One region of the Methylobacterium sp. XJLW genome, then DNA from elsewhere that is predicted to be linked to it. Evidence: predicted binding sites of a transcription regulator. Region 1 holds the regulator's gene; each other region holds the start of a gene.

Region 1 (4,115 bases):
CGTCAGCTCCTGGACGACGTACAGGATTGGCACCAGCAGGATCTGGAGGAGCAGGAGCGAATAGCCCCAGCGCGCCCCGCTCTGGGCCGCCGTGATGAGGCTTCCGACATCCGTATCGGCCAGCATCACCACGAGTCCGGGGCCTGCGGCCTTGAGGTAAGCGGACAGGCGAGGCAGGGAAGCGCTGGGCACGGCTCGGGAACAGTCCCGCGCACGGCCGGTTCCGGCGGGCGCCTGCGGCGTTTTCCCGGGGCAGGCGGGAGGGACATGTGATGGCGGAGAGCACGGATCGGGGCTCCGGCTGGAGCCTGCAGGCGACCGCCGTGCCCGACGGGGTGCGCCTGGAACTCGCCCTGGCCGACCTCGGCGGCGCGCCGGTCACCGCCGCGATCGTTCTCGACCGGGCGGAAGCCCGGGCCTTCGCCCGCGCCCTGCTCGCCGCCGCCGGCGACGCGGCGGAACGGACCTTCCCGAAGCCGGGCGCCTGACGGCGCGCCGCCGGTCGGTCAGCGGGCGAGACCGGGATTGCGGCCCGGCAGGCGGGGGACCACGGTGCCGCGCTTCTCGATCGGCGTGTCGCAGGCGTAGGCGAACTCGGTCTTCAGCGGATCGAACACGGTCTCGCCGGTGATCCGGCAATCCTCGCGCACGGTCTCGTCGAGATAGGCCCGGGCGGCGGTGCGGAAGCGCTTCACCCGGGTGGCGTTCGGCTCCGGATCGATCCGGGCCTCGCTCAGGTTGCAGCCGGTATATTCGCGCAGGGCGTTCGAGACGATCAGCATCCGGCGCATCTGCCGGTTGTCGTAGACCTCGTAGGGCTCCTTGCAGCCGATCGTCACCACCTGGGGGGTGAGCGCCACGTAGTTCCGCGAGATGTAGGAGAACCCGGTGGTGCAGCCGGCGAGGCCGAGGGCGGCGAGGCCGAGGGGCAGCAGAGCTGCGGGTCGTCGCATCCTCGTCATCCCAAGAGGGTCCCAGCCCGCGGCCCGGATCCGCCGCCTTCCCGGCGGGGCGCCGCGGTGCATTGAAACGGCTCCGCTTGCGCCGTCAATGCGTTTCTCGACCTTGCTCCCGCGAGCGCGGAGCGACGCGCCAAGCGTAGCGGTGCCGCCCTTGCGGAACACTTGCGGAACGTTTAACCTGTTCGTGATTTGTTTCAGAGACCGTCACGGGGCGGTCTGCCAAGCCGCGAGTCCCCCTTCGATGCTCACGCGCAAGCAGCTGGACCTCCTGCGTTTCATCCAGAGCCGGATGCAGGAATGCGGCGTCCCGCCGTCCTTCGACGAGATGAAGGACGCCCTCGACCTCAAGTCGAAATCCGGCATCCACCGGCTGATCACGGCCCTGGAGGAGCGCGGCTTCCTCCGGCGCCTGCCGAATCGGGCGCGCGCCATCGAGGTGATCCGCATTCCCGAGAGCCTGAGCCAGACGGTCCCATCTTCGGCCCCATCTTCGGCCCCGGCCGAGCCGCGCCGTTTCACCCCGAGCGTGGTCGAGGGCGGCAAGTCCAAGCAGCCGCCGGCCCCGGCCAGCACGCGGATGATCGATGACGCCGGTCGTGCCATTTCGATCCCGGTGATGGGCCGGATCGCCGCCGGTACGCCGGTCTCGGCGATCCAGAACCAAAGCCATGCCATCACCCTGTCGCCGGATTTCGTGGCCGGCGGCGAGCACTACGCCCTGGAGGTGCGCGGCGACTCGATGGTCGAGGCCGGCATCCTCGACGGCGACCTCGTGGTGATCCGCAAGCAGGACACGGCCAATACCGGCGACATCATCGTGGCGCTGATCGACGACGAGGAGGCGACGCTCAAGCGTCTGCGCCGCCGCGGCTCCTCGATCGCCCTGGAGGCCGCCAACCCGGCCTACGAGACGCGCGTCCTCGGGCCCGACCGGGTCCGGATCCAGGGCCGCCTCGTCAGCCTCGTCCGCCGCTACTGAAGCGGCTCGGCCGGCGCGTCGCCGGGGGCGAAGTCCCCGCCCGACGCATCGGTTTCCGGAGGCGTTGTCGCCCCGTCGTCAGAGGCGCGGGCCTCCGCGGAGGGCGCGGTGACCAATTGTGGCGGTCCCGGCCCGTGTCCCGAGCGTGGTCGCCAGGGCACGGCGCGGCCATCGGCCCGGGCGTGATGGGCGACGAAGCTCTCGCCATCGGACCTGAGGGCGACGGCGCCCTGGGCGGCCAGGACGCGCCGGTCGATCACCAGGGGGCCGGTGCAGGTCGGTGGGGCCACGAGGCCCGTGATCAGCACCGCGGCGCGGGCGCAATCCTCCGGGAAGGCCCGCCGGTCCCGGACCAGGGCGACCGCCCGTCCGTCCGGCAGGCGCGCGGTGCATCCGAGCCGATCACAGCGGCCGCTGCCCGATCGGACGATCAGTGCCCCGGCTCCCCGTCCGTCGCCGTCCGCCTTCAGCCATTGTTCGAGGACGAAGCCGGACGGGCTGCCGAGGGCCGCGAGCCGTCCGTCCGGCCCCCGCACCGCGGCCCCCGCACCCTGCCGATCGACATAGAGGTCGTAGCGGTCGGGTCGGGCCGCGACGACGAGTCCGAGCAGGATCGGCGGCACGGCGAGCCAGCGCAGGCGGGAGGCCGGTAACGTCGCGAGCAGCAGGCCCGCGGTCAGCAGGAACAGCGCCGCGGTGCCGAAGGCCGGTACGACCACGATGGCCCGCTCGAACCCGGCGATCCAATGGGAGACGGCGAGCATGCCCCCCACCGCCTGACCCATCAGCCACCAGATCGGGCGGTCGAGGGCGAAGGGATAGGCGAGGATCCCGATCACCGCGGAGGGCATCACCACGAGGGAGACGAGCGGCAGGGTCAGGGCGTTGCCGACGAGGCCGAAGGGCTGGATCGTCTGGAAATGGTAGGTGGCGAAGGGCGCGGTCGCGACCTGCGCCACCAGGGTCGTGGCCAGGGTCCCGGTGACCGCCGAGAGGCCGCTGCCGACGAGCCGACCGAGCCGGCCCGCCCCGGGGCGCACGAACAGCCGCCCGTCGATCAGCCGTGCGCAGGCGATCAGCCCGGCCACGGCGCCGAAGGACATCTGGAAGCTCGGGCCGAGCAGGCCCTCCGGCTCCCGGGCCAGGGCGATCAGCGCCGCGAGGGCGAGGTTGCGCATCGACAGGGCGGGCCGGTCCACCAGGATCGCGCCCAGCATGATCAGGGTCATGATCAGCGAGCGTTCGGCGGCGATGTCCCAGCCCGAAAAGGCGCAGTAGGCGGTGACGCCGACCATGGCGAAGCCGGCCGCGATCTTCTTGATCGGCCAGAGGAGCGCGCAATGGGGGACCAGCGCGAGGAGCGCCCGCACCAGCCAGAACACCACGCCGGCGGCCAGCACCATGTGGAGGCCCGAGATCGACACCCTGTTGGGAAGGTTGGCCGGCGGGTAAGCGACCGCTCCGTCGACATCCGCTGGGCGCCACCGCTTCAGCCAACCGGCCTTCAGGTTGTCCGGCAGTGCTCCTGCCAGCGTGGACGTTACGCCTTGGACGGCAGAGCTAAGTGGGTGTCGGAGTTCCGCCGCGGCCGTCGCCAGTCAAGTCACCCCTTGCATGGCCGCGAGGATTGCGTACCACCTAGGATTATGCCGCTTGCTCTGTTGCGGCGGAGGATTGGCATGTCCGAGTTCGACCAAGTCCCATTCGGTGCGGAGGAGTTCGCCGACAACCCCGAGCCGCGTTGCCCATGCCTACTCCTGCTGGACACGTCTCATTCGATGCGCGGCCGGCCCATCGCTGAGCTTAACAACGGTCTCGTGGCGTTCAAGGATGAGCTGGCCGCCGACACACTGGCGATGAAGCGGGTCGAGATCGCGGTGGTGACCTTCGGGCCCGTCTCGGTCCTGAGCGAATTCCAGACGCCGGACATGTTCACCCCGCCCAACCTGGAAACGACCGGCGACACGCCGATGGGCGCGGCCATCGAACGCGGCGTCGAGATGATCCGTCGGCGCAAGGACGCATACCGGGCCAACGGCATCTCCTACTATCGCCCCTGGGTGTTCCTGTTCACCGATGGCGGGCCGACCGACAGTTACTCCCGCGCCGCGCAACTCGTTCGCGAGGGCGAGGAGACGAAGGCCTTCTCGTTCTTCGCCGTTGGCTTGGAGGGG
Region 2 (4,115 bases), 3.0 Mb from region 1:
GACCGCCGGCAGCGCCTCGGCGTAAGGGGCGTACCTGGCCGGGTCCGTTACGGTGATGCGCGCGATCCAGTAACCGTTCGGCATGAGCCCTCTCCCTGGCCGCCGCTCCCGTGCAGGCGGACTGCCGCATGTCTCGGGAGGCAGGATAGCGTCGAGCGGGCGAGACGGCGATGCCCGTCGCGTCCCGGCATGTGCCGGCTCGTCGTACGACGGCGCGCCCGCTCAGGCGGCCGCGATCACGGGCACCTCGGCAAGGCGCGTGGTGTAACGAGGCGAGCGCATCTCGAACTTCGTCGACCAGTCGCGCCTCTCGGGAAACCCTGCAGCCGCCGGGACCGGGGCCCCGCGACCGAACCGGCCGATGCAGGCATCGAGCGCCGCCATCAGCGCCGCGCTCCCGGTCTAGCTGGCCGAAGCCGGGTAAGGCGCGTTGCGACGCGGCCAGGGGCACGAGGTCGGACGTGACCACCCGGCATTGGAATAACGGTAGCTGTCACTTCAAACCTTGCGCACGCCGTGCGTCGATGCCTTCAGTAGCACCAGCGTATCGTTCGAGGCCTCGGGCAAACTCACCACGATCGCGACCGAGCGCTGCGGCCGGTCGCGATCGTGCTCTGAGGTATGGAAGAAGACCATGACGCGGTCGGTAACGAGCCCCTCGCGCCGGAGCTTCCCCCCGAGGCGGGTAGCGTGGGTCGTCGCAACCGAGGCGACTTTATCGGAGGCAGATACGATGACGTTCGCTCTGGGCCACCGCGTCGGATGATGAGGCAGGACATGCCGATGTTGCGGCGGCCACTTTCAGGTCCGTTTCTGCCCTCCGAGCAGACATCCGGGTAGGCAGAGCGGAAGGTTCGCAAGGGTTCGATTGTGTTGAAAAACTCGGGATGCAACCGAAGCAGTGCACCACACCGCTCCATCCGGAGAAAGATTATTCGGTGACCTCGCGTATCTCGATCAATATCGGAGTGCAAGGCGACGAAAAGAGAAAAACCTCCCCTGTGGTGAGCCTCAGAACGAGTTAGCAGGCGTCGCCTCTGAGTTTTTCAACACAATCGGTCAATCTAAGGCATTCAGCTGAGCCGCGCCAAACGTCCGCTTACCCACGACCCGGCCCCCAAAGCGGACCAGCAGCTTCCGGCCAGATTCCGCCACGATGGATCGCCATAGCGCGCATAACCGGACGTTCTGCTTCGCGCCCATCCCAGTCGTCCCCTCCGGAATTGACAACCGCGGAAAGCGGACATCATCACCGAGGGTGTCGCCCTGAGTGCGGTCAGCCTGTAGCGTTGCGCGCCACGGTGCTGACCAACGATCCCGCAGTAGCTCTACTCGAAAATCTCCACCCCGTTGCACGCCAGCGCCAAACTCTTGCCGTGGGCCATCTGCAACTCGATATAGCGCAGCTTCAGCACGACCTGCTCCGCGTGCGTTTTCCAACCTCGCCGCGTGCCCGCCTCTTTCTGCTTGGCTGATCCTCTCAATCAGCCTGAGGTGAAGCCAGCCGGTTGAGGTCCTTACGCCTTGATCCGTGATACCGCAGCGACCCTGGGAGGGGTCGAAACCGTCTGCTCATGATCACCGCGATTGCATGTTTGGTCGATTTAGAACAAAATACGAACATGCTTGTGAGCGCCTGAGCGGCCAACGACATGTCTCCTCCTAGTTCGGGCCGCACGCTGTTCTTCTTCGAGAAACCCTCGGCGATGCGGCAGCTGCAGCGCTTCTTCCGCTCACCGAACACCGTCTGCGTGGCCGCCGAGGGGCACCTGCTGTCGGCCGAGGAGCCGGGCAGCATCCGGCCCGAGTGGAAGCCCTGGCGCTTCGACGCGCTGCCCATCAAGCTCGCCACGATCCCGGTCAGCTGCGGCACCAACCGGTCCGGCCAGTCGCACGAGCCGAAGATCGCCGCCATCCGGCAGGCGCTGAGCGGCGTCGAGCGCGTGATCATCGCGACCGATCCCGGGCGCGAGGGCTCGATGATCGCCTGGGAGGTGCTGGAGCACCTCGGCTGGCGCGGCCGGGTCGACCGGCTCAAGCTCGGCGCGCTCGACGAGGTCTCGATACGCCGCGCCTTCGCGGCCCTGGCCAAGGAGCCGGGCTCAGGCGAGCGCGACTATGCCGCCTACCTCGAAGCGCTGTGCAGGCAGTACGAGGATTATCACCTCGGCCTGAACGGCACGCGGGCCATCTCGCTGCGCCTGCGCCCGCCCGCGTTCCGGGAACCCTGGCGCTTCGGCGGCGTGCAGACGCCGACCCTCGCCATCCTGGCCGATCTGGAGGAGCGCATTCGCTCCTTCGTGCCGCGGGACTTCTTCAAGGTCGCCCTGCACCTCGGCACGCAATCCGGTGCCGCGCTGACCCTATGGCATGCACCCAAAGAGCGGATCTTCGACGCGGCGGCCGCCGAGACGATCCGGACGGCCGCCGCGACGTGGTCAGGTCCCCTGGCGGTCGAACACAAGGACGTGCGCCGTGCACCGCCCCGGCTGTTCTCGAAGGATACGCTGGCACGGCGCTGCGCCAAGCGGTTCGGCTGGGACCCGCAGCACACGGCCGGGCTCGCCCAGGAGCTGTACGATCAGGGCTACTTCAGCTACCCGCGCACCGAGTCCGAGTACCTGCCGGAGGGGCAGGCGGGTGATGCCGCCGCGATCGTCACCGCCATCGCGACCGTGCTGACCGATGTGCGCGATGTCGTCCCGGCGGGCGAACTGCCCCTGATCCGACGCGGGGCGAAGGGGCACTACGTCAAGGACCCGGGCGAGCACCACGCCATCGTGCCCCTGCGCAAGGTGCCGGAGCGTGGCCGCCTCTCGGTCGACCAGTTCCGGTTGTGGGAGCTCGTCGCGAAAGCCTTTCTCGCCGCCCACCTGCCTGACGGCATCGACGCACGCACGAGCGTCACGGCCGAGGTCGGGACGCCGCTGGGCGCGAAGCGGTTTGCCGTGTCGGGCAGCGTCATCCGTGCCCCTGGGTGGCGTGCGGTCTACGGCAGCGAGGCTGAACTCGAAGCGGACGTCGTGCCCGGCAAGGCCAAGCGCGAGGCGGAGGCCACGTCCGCGCGCCTGCCGCTCGTGGACGACGGAGAGGGCGCATCGGCTGCGGGCGCGGATGTCGCCACCGCGATGACCGAGCCGCCGCGTCGGATCACCCGAGGCGAGTTGCCGGTGGTGATGGGTCGGCTGATCGACCAGGTCGATGATCCGGCGGTCAAGCGCGCCCTGGAGAACCCAGTCAATCCGAACGAACCCAAGGGCCTCGGCACGGCCGCCACCCGCGACACGATCCTGCCCAAGCTTCTGAAGAGCCGCTACATCACCCTGGCCAACGGCAAGGACCCGGCCATTGAGGTGACCGAGGTCGGGCTGGCCTTCATGACGGCGGTGCGGCGCGTGTTTCCGACCTACGGCGACCCGGTCGGACGCGCCCTGTTCGAAGCGGAACTGGCCGAGATCGGTCGTGCGGCCACGCGTGCCGAGGCCGTCGAGCGCGCGAACGCCTTCCGGCAGCGCACGCGCACGCGCCTGGATGAGCTGATCGCCGCGATCGCGAACTCACCGGTCGTCAGCCTCGATCCGAGCCTGATCCCGCCCGGTCAGGCCGACAACCGGCCGCCGACGCCGGCCATGGTGTCGTTTGCGGCGAGCTTAGCTGAGAGAAAGGGCGTGAAGCTGCCGCGTGGCTGCAAGAGCAGCATCAGCGTGTGCCGGGCTTTTCTCGACACCCACGCCGGGCCACGCGTACCTCAGGAGGGCGACGCCGATCAATCCCGCGACCGCGGGACTCCGAGCGCGGCAATGCTCAAGTACGCACACAATCTGGCCCAGCAGCGTGGCATCACCTGTCCGCCGGAGGCTGAGACCGACTTCGACGCATGCTGGCGCTTCCTCGACGCGCACGCCGCTCGGCCGCAGCGTGGAGCGGAGACGCCGAGTTCCGGCGCAGCCAAAGCCAGGGAGCCTGCCGGGCGAGGCAAGCGGCGTGGCAGGGCGGCACCGGCGTCGCGACAGCCAGCACCACGACGTCGAGCCTGAGGGCGTTCATCCGACCGGAGCCCGGGTGCGAGCCGCATCAAGGATGGCCGCCATCACGGCAACTGCCGCCGCCCCCAA
Region 3 (4,115 bases), 1.7 Mb from region 1:
GGGACGCCTGGGACGGGATCCTGGCCCAGCAGCTCGACTACCGGCACCGGCCCTGCAACTTCGTGGAGATCATGCCGCGTCTCGACGAGCACCTGCGGCGCGGGGCCAGCATCGCGGTGTGAGCATGAGCCTCAGTCCGGGCCCGCCCGCGGCGGCCCGGAATGACGGGATCGTCATGGGGGATCGTGAGGGGCCGGTCCGTCTGCCCTACGCCGCGTTCCCCTCCTTCCGGCGCAGGACCGAGTGCTTGCGGCCGTAGAAGAAGTACACGACGAGGCCGATCGCCATCCAGATCACCAGCCGCAGCCACGTGTCGAGGGGCAGGCCGATCATCAGGAGCAGGCAGAACAGGATGCCGAGGATCGGCACGACCGGCACGGCGGGGGCCCGGAACGGCCGCTTCATGTGGCGCTCGGTCCGCCGCAGGTAGAGCACCGAGCCGCAGACGAGGATGAAGGCGGCGAGCGTGCCGATGCTCACCATCTCCCCGAGGATGTGGATCGGCACCAGGGCCGCCACCACGGCGACCACGGCCCCGATCAGCGCCTGGCTGCGATACGGCGTCTGATAGGTCGGATGGACGTGGGAGAACATCTTCGGCAGCAGGCCGTCCTGGGCCATGGTGAAGAAGATCCGGCTCTGGCCGTAGAGCAGGACGAGGATCACCGTCGTGAGCCCGGTCAGCGCCCCGAGCTTGATCAGGAGGGCGAACCAGCCGATGCCGATCACGTCGACGCCCTTGGCGATCGGGTCGGGGACGTTCAGCTCCTTGTAGGGGACGAGGCCGGTGAGCACGGCGGCGACGAGCACGTACAGGATCGTGCAGACCGCCAGCGAGCCCAGGATGCCGATGGGCATGTCCTTCTGGGGCTTGCGCGCCTCCTGGGCGGCGGTGGAGACCGCGTCGAAGCCGATGAAGGCGAAGAACACCACGCCGGCGCCGCGCAGGATGCCGCTGGCGCCGAAATGCCCGAAGGTGCCGTCGTTGTCGGGGATCAGCGGGCTCCAGTTCGCGGTGTCGACGTGGCCCCAGCCCAGTGCGATGAAGGCCACCACCACGGTGAGCTTCACCGCGACCATGATGTTGTTGAAGCGCGCCGATTCCTTGGTCCCGCGCATCAGCAAAATCGTGATCAGCGCCACGATCAGCACCGCCGGCAGGTTGAACAGAGCCGTCCCGCCGCCGTCGATCGGCGTGCCGGGCGCGTTCGCGAACTGGGCCGGGATCACGATCCCGACGGTCTTCAGGATGCTGATGACGTAGCCCGACCAGCCCACCGCTACGGTGGCGGCACCCATGGCGTATTCGAGGATCAGGTCCCAGCCGATGAGCCACGCGAAGAACTCGCCCAGCGTCGCGTAGGTGTAGGTGTAGCTCGACCCCGCCACCGGGATCAGCGCGGCCATCTCGGAATAGCACAGGCCGACGAAGGCGCAGGCGATGCCGCCGAGCACGAAGGACAGCATGATCCCCGGTCCGGCATACTGGGCCGCCGCCGTGCCGGTGAGAACGAAGATGCCGGCGCCGATGATCGCCCCGATGCCCATCGCGGTGATCGAGAGGGCGCCGAGCGACTTCGAGAGCTGCTGCTCGCCCTCGCCGCTCTCGACGATGTCGTCGACCGATTTGCGCCCCATCAGGCCCGACGATTCCATTGCACCATCCTTCCAGATCGAGCCGGGTCAGCCCGCTTCCACAGATGTAGAGTCGGCGAAATTTCTGCCGCGCTTCAAGTGTTGTAGAGGCGGACTGACCGACAACAACGAGGGCCGGCGCAAGATTCTGCCGGTCAGGCGCGTTCGATCCGGGCGATCAAGGGCCGGACCTTGAGGCGCGCCGCGAACGGGCCGCCGCTCCGCAGGGCCTCGCGCCGGACGACGTCCCCGGCCCGGGCCTGCCGGGCGCCCATCACGCTCTCCAACCGGCCCACGAGCCGTTCGAGCCAGCCCGCGGCCGTACGGTGCAGGCGGCCGAGGGCCGTCTCCGGCCGCGCCGTCCCGACGAAGCGGTCGAGGGTGCGGATCCAGCCCTCGGCCGGAACGTCCCCGGCCTCAAGGCACAGGATCCAGTCCCGGCGGGCCGCGGCAGCGCCCGCGGCGTAGGGATTGCCGCCCCGGTGCAGCACGAGCGTCGCGCCCGTGGCCTCCGCGACGGCCGCCACGGCTTCACTCTCGCTGCCCGAAACGATCACCGCGTCGCCGATGAGGCCGCCGGCCACGCCGGAGACCAGCACGCTGAGCGTGTCGGCCAGGCGATCGATCGCGTCCGGATCGGCCGGGTCGGCCAGATAGGTCACGGCGGAGAGCATGAGCGCGCGCATAGACGATTCTGCGCCGCCGTAAACCGCCCGGCCGCCGTCGGGCGGCCGTGTCGCTGTCCGGACAGGCGACAAAGCTGTGTCTGCCTGAAAAAGAGGCGTTCGGCCGACGGTTGTTCGCTCTATGTTCCGAGCGGGATCGGGCAGGACACGAGTCGCCATGGTGTCGATACCCGATGACGTCTCGGGCCGGCCCGCCCAGCGACTCGGCCCGAGCGGTGTGCCGCGGGATGCTCGGCGCGGGCGTGGTGCCACGGCCAATCCCACCGGCCGCCACGAGCCGGCCCGGCGGGAGACGTTCCACGAGGAGACCGGGATGGCGGACGCGCCGGCGCCCCTGCGCACGCAGGTCACCCCGGAGCGCTCCACGCGGATCATCGCCCGCAACAGCTCGCCCGACATCCCCTTCGACCGGTCGATCAACCCTTATCGGGGCTGCGAGCACGGCTGCATCTACTGCTACGCGCGCCCCACCCATGCCTGGCTCGGCCTGTCGCCGGGGCTCGACTTCGAGTCGCGGATCTTCACCAAGCCGGACGCCGCAAGGCTGCTGGCCCGCGAGATGGCCGCGCCGGGCTACCGGCCCGAAACGATCGTCCTCGGCACCGCCACAGATCCCTACCAGCCCGTCGAGCGCGCGCACCGGATCACCCGCGCGGTGCTGGAGGTGCTGCGGGACGCCCGACATCCCGTCAGCATCACCACCAAGTCGGACCTCGTGCTGCGCGACCTCGATATCCTGGCGGCGATGGCGGCGGACAATCTCGTGCTGGCGGCGATCTCGTTGCCGACGCTGGATCCGGACCTCGCCCGCCGCCTCGACCCGCGGGCGCCGCGGCCGGACAAGCGGCTCGCGGCGATGCGCGCGCTGAGCGCGGCGGGGGTGCCCGTCATGGTCAACGTCTCGCCGATCATTCCCGGCCTGACCGATCACGAGATCGAATCGATCCTGGCCGAGGCGCGTGCGCACGGGGCGAGTCGCATCGGCCACGCGCTGCTGCGCCTCCCCGGCGAAGTCGCCGACCTCGTGGCCGACTGGTTCGCCGAGCACTATCCGGAGCGCAGGGCGCGGGCCTTCGCGCTCCTGCGGGAAGCCCGGGGCGGGCGCGAGAACGACCCGCGCTTCGGCCACCGCTTCCGCGGGGAGGGGGCCTACGCGGCGATGATCGGCCAGCGGGTCCGGCTCGCCGGCACGCGACTCGGCTTCGCCTTCGGGCGGATGGCGCTGAACCGGGAGTTCTTCCGCAGACCGGGGGCACAGTTGTCGCTGTTCTGAGACGGCGCGGCGTCGAGCCCGGCTGGCCAGGATCGTATGAGCGGAGCGCCTGCCGGGCCAGATGAATCCGCCGTCGGTGCAGCAGCTTATCGATCATCCATCTCCAATTCCGCTGGAAATGGCGACGTACCGCACTCGTCGCGTCAATCGGGACTTCGATTGCGCGAATACTCGGCTTGTTGACTCTAGGTTTAATCTTAATTGCCAAAATACATATTTCGATTGAGTCTTGAATTCGAGGTTGACAGCAAAGATCTTTTGTCCTCTATGAAGTCGTTTTCTAGGTTTGTATTGAGAAGGACTTACGTTTTGTCTCGATATTTCAGATTTTCAATAGGATCGATTATCGGATTAGTATTGATGAGTATGGGAGTAATGCTGCTTGCCGTGCGTACAGACACGCTCCTGAGCGCTGTGGAGCACGCGCGAGAGGGGCAGCGCGTCGTCACGCTCACGCGGGTCAGCCGCACGCTGCTCCGGTCGGTGATCGCGACCCGCATGGCGCGGGGCATCGTTCAGAA

Evidence for each region. Region 1 encodes LexA, which represses DNA repair genes until DNA is damaged. Its sites were predicted from a motif close to TGTTCNNNNTGTGTTCNG; they were not measured.
Region 2: the regulator LexA is predicted to act here: its motif matches at 1,606-1,623, upstream of A3862_RS05225 (type IA DNA topoisomerase).
Region 3: the regulator LexA is predicted to act here: its motif matches at 2,433-2,450, upstream of A3862_RS13365 (PA0069 family radical SAM protein).

What each region holds. Positions count from the first base shown of each region.
Region 1 is NZ_CP016429.1:4,607,851-4,611,965, reverse strand. Features, by position in the region: gene A3862_RS21350 (NRAMP family divalent metal transporter) at 1-192, opposite strand, end outside; gene A3862_RS21345 (hypothetical protein) at 273-488, shown strand; gene A3862_RS21340 (hypothetical protein) at 507-953, opposite strand; gene lexA (transcriptional repressor LexA) at 1,204-1,941, shown strand; partial or broken gene A3862_RS21330 (ComEC/Rec2 family competence protein) at 1,935-3,368, opposite strand; gene A3862_RS21325 (vWA domain-containing protein) at 3,621-4,115, shown strand, end outside.
Region 2 is NZ_CP016429.1:1,123,824-1,127,938, forward strand. Features, by position in the region: gene A3862_RS05210 (DUF1330 domain-containing protein) at 1-84, opposite strand, end outside; partial or broken gene A3862_RS05215 (DUF4113 domain-containing protein) at 223-729, opposite strand; gene A3862_RS05225 (type IA DNA topoisomerase) at 1,653-4,037, shown strand.
Region 3 is NZ_CP016429.1:2,876,632-2,880,746, forward strand. Features, by position in the region: gene moaB (molybdenum cofactor biosynthesis protein B) at 1-122, shown strand, start outside; gene A3862_RS13355 (amino acid permease) at 208-1,656, opposite strand; gene A3862_RS13360 (hypothetical protein) at 1,791-2,321, opposite strand; gene A3862_RS13365 (PA0069 family radical SAM protein) at 2,479-3,594, shown strand; gene A3862_RS13370 (methyl-accepting chemotaxis protein) at 3,955-4,115, shown strand, end outside.